2 regions of the Telluria sp. ZB4P36 genome follow, and region 2 is predicted to be linked to the other one. Evidence: predicted binding sites of a transcription regulator. Region 2 holds the regulator's gene; the other holds the start of a gene.

Region 1 (3,430 bases), on a different contig from region 2:
ATCCAGTTCCCCTTCTTCGAGCAGCACCTGAAGGGCGTGAAGCCGGCGCGCGCACTGCCAGCGGTGACGGCCTTCGAGACCGGCACCAATGTCTGGCGCAGCTATGCGGCCTGGCCGCCGGCCCCGGCAAAGGCGCGCACGCTGTACTTCGGCCCGAACGGCACGCTGGCCTGGCAACAGCCGGCCAGTGGCGGCAACAGCGGCGCCGGCTACGACGAGTACGTGGCCGACCCGCGCAAGCCGGTGCCCTTCATCGGCTATCCGGCCACCGGGGTGCCGCGCGAGTACATGGTGTCGGACCAGCGCTTCGCCGCGACCCGCCCCGACGTGCTGGTCTACCAGAGCGAGGTGCTGGAAGAAGACGTGACGATCGCCGGGAAGGTAGAGTCGAGGCTGTTCGTGTCGACCACCGGCACCGACGCCGACTGGGTGGTCAAGCTGATCGACGTCTATCCGGCCGAGTACCCGACGCCGCCCGCCGAGCGCAAGGGCAACGATACCGGCCCGCCGGCGCTGAAGCTGGGCGGCTACCAGCAGCTGGTGCGCGGCAATCCGCTGCGCGGCAAGTTCCGCAACAGCTACGAAAAGCCGGAAGCTTTCACGCCGGGCAAGCAGGAAGCGCTCAGCTTCGACATCGGCGACGTCAACCACACCTTCCGCCGCGGCCACCGCATCATGGTGCAGGTGCAGAGCTCCTGGTTCCCGCTGATCGACCTGAACCCGCAGACCTTCACGCATATTCCGAAGGCCAGGCCGGAAGATTTTAAAAAGGCGACCCAGCGCGTGTACCGCGTGCCTGGTGCGGCATCGGGCCTGCAGCTGATGGTGATGCCGGCCCACTGATGTGATTGGCATGGCCGGCATCGCCGGCCATGCAAGTTCACGCCCCGATCCAGGGCAGTCCCGCCTTGCACCAGCCCCCGACCGTCTTGCGATGCCCCTCCGCATCGCGGTCGCCCTCGAAACCTTCCAGGATGTCGTAGGACTCGGCAAAGCCCCGCTCGGTCGCCACGCGCGCGCTGTGGCGCGAGCGCACGCCGGAGCGGCACAGGAACAGCAGCACCTCGTCCTTGCGCGCCACTTGCTGAAGCTGCGCACCGAATGCGGGATTCGGCGCACCACCCGGGTAGGTGGCCCACTCCACCGCGACGTGCTGGGCGTCGGGAATCGCCACCCGGCCGACCCAGTCGCGCTCGGCGTTGGTGCGCACGTCGACCAGCTTCACACGGGGATCGCTGCGCAGCAGCGCGAAGGCTTCGTCGGGCGTGACCGCGCCGGCATAGGGCTGGCCGGCGGCGCGCTGGCGGGCTTGGGCAAGGATGGTCTCAAGGCTAGTCATGGTTGATCCGTTCTGAACAAAAAAGTCAATGCACCAACTTGGTTCGGTGTATCCTGCGCTGCGATGGTGCACGCGCCCAAGCTTGCACCAATGTAGTGCGCCCCTGCACCGGTGTGCGGGAGGCTGATGGACAGATTCTAGGACGGATACCAACGAATTCCAACGAAGCATTGTGCATTTGTTCATAACGCGGGCTTGGCACGGTTCATGCTTTGACATAAAGCAAGTTGCCGCGTTGCGAGTGTTCCATCGCGGCACCCCCTTTTCAATCAGGAGATACGAATGGCAAAGACGGTTGCAGACGTAATTCAACTCATCAAAGACAACGAAGTGAAATTCGTTGACCTGCGTTTCGCGGACACCCGCGGCAAAGAGCAGCACGTGACCGTCCCCGTGTCGCACTTCGACGAAGACAAGTTCGAATCGGGCCACGCCTTCGACGGTTCGTCGATCGCCGGCTGGAAGGGTATCGAAGCATCGGACATGCTGCTGCTGCCGGACCCGAACACCGCCAACATCGACCCGTTCATGGAAGAGACCACGCTGTTCATGCAGTGCGACGTGATCGAACCGTCGGACGGCAAGGGCTATGACCGTGACCCGCGCTCGATCGCCAAGCGCGCCGAAGCCTACCTGAAGTCGACCGGCATCGGCGACACCGCCTACTTCGGCCCGGAGCCGGAATTCTTCATCTTTGATTCGGTCCGCTGGAGGATCGACATGTCGGGCTGCTTCGTCAAGATCGACTCGGATGAAGCTTCCTGGTCGACCGACAAGGAAATCGAAGGCGGCAACAGCGGCCACCGTCCGACCGTCAAGGGCGGCTACTTCCCGGTCCCGCCGGTCGACAGCTTCCAGGACATGCGCTCGGAAATGTCGCTGATCCTCGAATCGATGGGCATCCCGGTCGAAGTGCACCACCACGAAGTGGCTGGCGCCGGCCAGAACGAACTCGGCACCAAGTTCTCGACCCTGGTCGAGCGCGCCGACTGGACCCAGAACCTGAAGTACGTGATCTGGAACGTGGCCCACAGCTACGGCAAGACCGCGACCTTCATGCCGAAGCCGATCAACGGCGACAACGGCTCGGGCATGCACGTGCACCAGTCGATCTGGAAGGACGGCAAGAACCTGTTCGCAGGCGACGGCTATGCCGGCCTGTCGGAAACCGCGCTGTTCTACATCGGCGGCATCATCAAGCATGCCCGCGCGCTGAACGCGATCACCAACCCGGGCACCAACTCGTACAAGCGCCTGGTGCCTGGCTATGAAGCCCCGGTCAAGCTGGCCTACTCGGCCAAGAACCGCTCGGCCTCGATCCGCATCCCGCACGTGGCGAACCCGAAAGGCCGCCGCATCGAGACCCGCTTCCCGGACCCGCTGGCCAACGTCTACCTGTGCTTCGCCGCACTGATGATGGCAGGCCTGGACGGCATCCAGAACAAGATCCACCCGGGCGAAGCCGCGACCAAGGACCTGTACCACCTGCCGCCGGAAGAAGACAAGCTGATCCCGACCGTGTGCTCCTCGCTGGAAGAAGCGCTGGAAGCCCTGAACAATGACCGCGAGTTCCTGACCCGCGGCGGCGTGTTCAGCGACAGCATGATCGACGCCTACATCGACCTGAAGATGACGGAAGTGCAGCGCATGCGCATGACCCCGCACCCGGCCGAATTCGACATGTACTACTCGTCGTAATCAAGAGGTCAACGAATCCGTTGCGCTCATGCATCACAGGGCGTAAGGCTTCGTAACAAAGGCGGGGAAAGCGAGGGCTTTCCCCGCCTTTTTTCATGCTTGCTGTACACTCGGGCCGTTCTACAATAGCTGCACTTTAATTGTGCAAATCGATTCTGATGGGAACGACAATCAGCTTCTTCCGACGCTTCGCAATCGTGCTGGCCGCCGGCCTGGCGCTCCACACCGGGGCCCACGCCCAGGCCGCCGTCTACAAATGCGTGGACGAGCAGGGCCGGGTCGAATTCACCGACACCGCGCGCCGTGGCTGCAAGGCCCTCGACCTGCCGGGCTATGCGCCGCCTCCGCCGCCGCGCGCCTCGGCGCCGATTCCGGCCGTCCGTCCGATGAGTC
Region 2 (3,430 bases):
TGATTGTGAGGTTCATACACACTCCTTAGGGAAGGTGCCCTGCCCGTGCCACAAGGTGAGAATGGGCAGTAGCTTTACAGGGATTTGCGGAGGCTGACGGGCGGAATCTTGAGCGCTTCACGGTACTTGGCGACCGTCCTGCGTGCAATGACCATACCTTGTTCCCCGAGCATCTCCGCGATCTTGCTGTCGGATAATGGGTTCCTAGGGTCTTCTGCTCCTGTCAATTGCGCAATGAGTGCGCGGATCGCCGTCGAGGAGGCTTCTCCCCCCGCTTCGGTGGCGACGTGGCTTCCGAAGAAGTACTTCAGCTCAAACATGCCGTGCGGGGTCAGCATGTATTTCTGAGTAGTCACACGCGAGATCGTGCTCTCGTGTAGGCCTAGTGTATCAGCTATCTCACGCAAAACAAGAGGGCGCATGGCAACCGCGCCGTGGCTGAAAAAGTTGCGCTGGCGCTCGACAATTGCCTCGGCGACACGCAGGATCGTGTCGAAGCGCTGGCGCATATTCTTGATGAGCCACTTGGCTTCCTGCAGCTGCGCGCCCATCTGGCTTTCGCTCTTTCCCTGCTTGAGCAGGTTGGCGTACAGGGAGTTCACGCGCAGCTTCGGCATCACGTCCGGATTCAGCGACACCGCCCAGCCGCTCTTGGCGCGCCGCACGATCACGTCCGGCACCACGTAGTCGGACACGCCCGCGCCGAAGGCCGCACCGGGGTGCGGATTGCACTGGCGGACCACGGCCTGCACCTCGCGCAAGTCTTCGTCGTCGCAGTCGAGCGCATTCTTCAGCTTGGTGTACTCGCGCTGCGCGAACCAGGTCAGGTAGCCCTCGACGATCTTCAGGGCCAGGCGCCGCGTCACCAGCGGCACGCCCGGCATGCGGCGGATCTGCAGCGCCAGGCACTCGGCCGCGCTGCGCGCGCCGACGCCGACCGGATCGAGGCTCTGCACCAGCGCCAGCGCGCAGCGCAGCTCGTCCATCTCGATCTCGAGTTCTTCCGGCAGGCGCGCATGGATCTCGTCGAGCGGCTCTTCCAGGTAACCGTTGTCGTCGAGCGCGTCGATCACCAGCTCGGCCAGCGCGCGGTCGCGCTGGCTGCAGGCGCTCATGCGGATCTGTTCCGCCAGGTGTTCGCGCAGGGTGATGCTGTCGGCTTCCAGCTGCGGGCGGCCATCCTCGTCGTCGCCGCTGCGGGCGCCGCCGCCTTCGCCGCCCCAGTCGCTGTCGGCCTCGCCGCGCTCGCCCTCGCCGCCGCCACCCTCATCGAAGCCCTCGCCTTCCGCCTTGGCGCCTTCTTCGGCCGCCGGCTGCGGCGCCGGCGCATCGCCGTTTGCGGGTGCACTGTTGATGGCGCCGTCGGCCAGCAGGCGCACCGAGCGGTCGAGCGGATCGTCGAGCCGCTCGAGCAGCGGGTTGTCGTGCAGGATCTGCTCGATCTCCTGGTGCAGTTCGAGCGTGGACAACTGCAGCAGCCGGATCGACTGCTGCAGCTGCGGCGTGAGCGCCAGGTGCTGCGAGGTGCGGAGCTGCAGGGATTGTTTCATTACATCCTGAAGTGTTCGCCGAGGTAGACGCGCCGCACGTTTTCGTTGGCGATGATGTCGTCAGGCCGGCCCGAGGCCAGCACCGCGCCCTGGTTGATGATGTAGGCGCGGTCGCAGATGCCGAGCGTCTCGCGCACATTGTGGTCGGTGATCAGGACGCCGATGTTGCGCTCTTTCAGGAAGCGCACGATGCGCTGGATCTCGATCACCGCGATCGGGTCGACGCCGGCGAAGGGCTCGTCCAGCAGCACGAAGCGCGGGTTGGTGGCGAGCGCGCGCGCGATCTCGACGCGGCGCCGCTCGCCGCCCGACAGCGACAGCGCCGGGTTCTCGCGCAGCTTCTCGATCTGCAGCTCGGCCAGCAGGGTGTCGAGGCGCTCGTTGATCTGGTCCTTGCTGAGCGGCTTGCCGTCCATGCGCTGCAATTCCAGCACGGCGCGGATGTTGTCTTCCACCGTCAGCTTGCGGAACACCGAGGCTTCCTGCGGCAGGTAGGACAGGCCCAGCACAGCGCGCCGGTGAATCGGCAGGCTCGAGATGTCGGTGCCGTTGATGTCGATGGTGCCGGCGTCCGAGGGCACCAGGCCGACGATCATGTAGAAGGAGGTGGTCTTGCCGGCGCCGTTGGGGCCGAGCAGGCCGACCACTTCGCCGCACTCCACCTGCAGCGACACGTCGCGCACCACCAGGCGCTTGCCGTAGCTCTTCTGCAGGCCCTTGACGATCAGGGTGCTGCAGCCCTCGCCCGCCGAGGTCATCGCCGCCGTCATGGATGCCGTCATTGCTTGGCACCCTCAGTTGCAGATGCGGCCGGCGCCGTGGTGCGGCGTGGCGCGATGATCAGGGTGCCGCGGCCGCCGCCCACCTTGCTGGCGCCGCTGGCGTCGTTGCGCACCTGCGCGACTTCACGGCGGTTGTCGTAGGAGATGAAGGGGCCCTTGATCTCATTGGTCATGCGGCCGTTCTCCAGCTCGCGCACTTCGGCGGCGGTGAACAGCTTGACCAGTTCGGCGCGCTCGTCGTATTCGATGCGCTGGGCCTGGCCCTCGACCCACAGGTCGGGACCGCCGTCGCGCTTCTGGCGGAAGGTGGCGGTCTTGCCGTTGTTCGCGGTGAGGGTCACGCTCATGTAGCCCTCCGGCGTTTCCTTGACCAGGGCGCGGTCGGATTTCAGCACCAGCGTGCCGCGCGTGAGCACGACGTTGCCGGTCAGGATGCGGGTCTGGGTGACCTCGTCCACGTCGAGCGAATCGAAGTTGATCACGGCCTGCTTGAGCGAATCGGCGCGCTCCGCCGAGGCGCCGAAGGCGGCCAGGGTGAGGCATGCGGCTGCGATGAATTTTTTCATGTTGCTTGTCCTGGGTTGCACGCGGCGCCTGTCATTCGCGGCGCTGGCGTGGCGGATAGATGATCTGGCCGCGGCTGGCCAGGTGCAGCTTCTGGGTCGCGTTGTTGGCGACCATGCCGGTGCCGGTCACGGTCGCGGCGCCGAGCTGCATCTCGATCGGCTTGTCGGTCTTGAGGATTTCCTCGTCGGGCAGCACGGTCAGCGCCTGGGTCCGCACGCGCAGGGCTTCGCTGGTCGGCGTGGCCGGACGCCGGATGTCGACGTTGCCGAGCAGTTCGACGCGGTGTTCCTCGTGGTGGATGCGGGCGCGCTGGGCGACGATGTCGGTGCGCGGGCGGCCCGGCGTCATGCCCTGCATGGCCGGCTGTTCGACCACGGACACGTCGCCCTCCGGCGTGTGCGCCAGGCGCTTGCCCGTCACCACGTAGCTCGGCTTGCCCTCTTCCGTCATGCGCACGAAGGAGAAATTCTCGACGATGTAGTCCGGCTCGCTCAGCGGACCGCCGAGGCGGGCGTCCGTGTCCTCGCTCTC

What was found. The regulator sigma-54, encoded in region 2, starts transcription at its own class of promoters, with help from an activator protein. The targets are predictions, from matches to a motif close to TGGCANGNAANCTGCTTT.
Region 1: glnA (type I glutamate--ammonia ligase) is a predicted target of sigma-54. The motif match lies at 1,536-1,553, and genes of this name have one in related genera.

The regions. Positions count from the first base shown of each region.
Region 1 covers NZ_JCASIE010000003.1:160,035-163,464, reverse strand. The annotation lists gene AC56LK_RS05970 (CocE/NonD family hydrolase) at 1-843, shown strand, start outside; gene AC56LK_RS05965 (rhodanese-like domain-containing protein) at 881-1,339, opposite strand; gene glnA (type I glutamate--ammonia ligase) at 1,622-3,037, shown strand; gene AC56LK_RS05955 (DUF4124 domain-containing protein) at 3,196-3,430, shown strand, end outside.
Region 2 covers NZ_JCASIE010000023.1:56,844-60,273, reverse strand. The annotation lists gene hpf (ribosome hibernation-promoting factor, HPF/YfiA family) at 1-16, opposite strand, end outside; gene AC56LK_RS22140 (RNA polymerase factor sigma-54) at 75-1,550, opposite strand; gene lptB (LPS export ABC transporter ATP-binding protein) at 1,550-2,332, opposite strand; gene lptA (lipopolysaccharide transport periplasmic protein LptA) at 2,329-2,898, opposite strand; gene lptC (LPS export ABC transporter periplasmic protein LptC) at 2,930-3,430, opposite strand, start outside.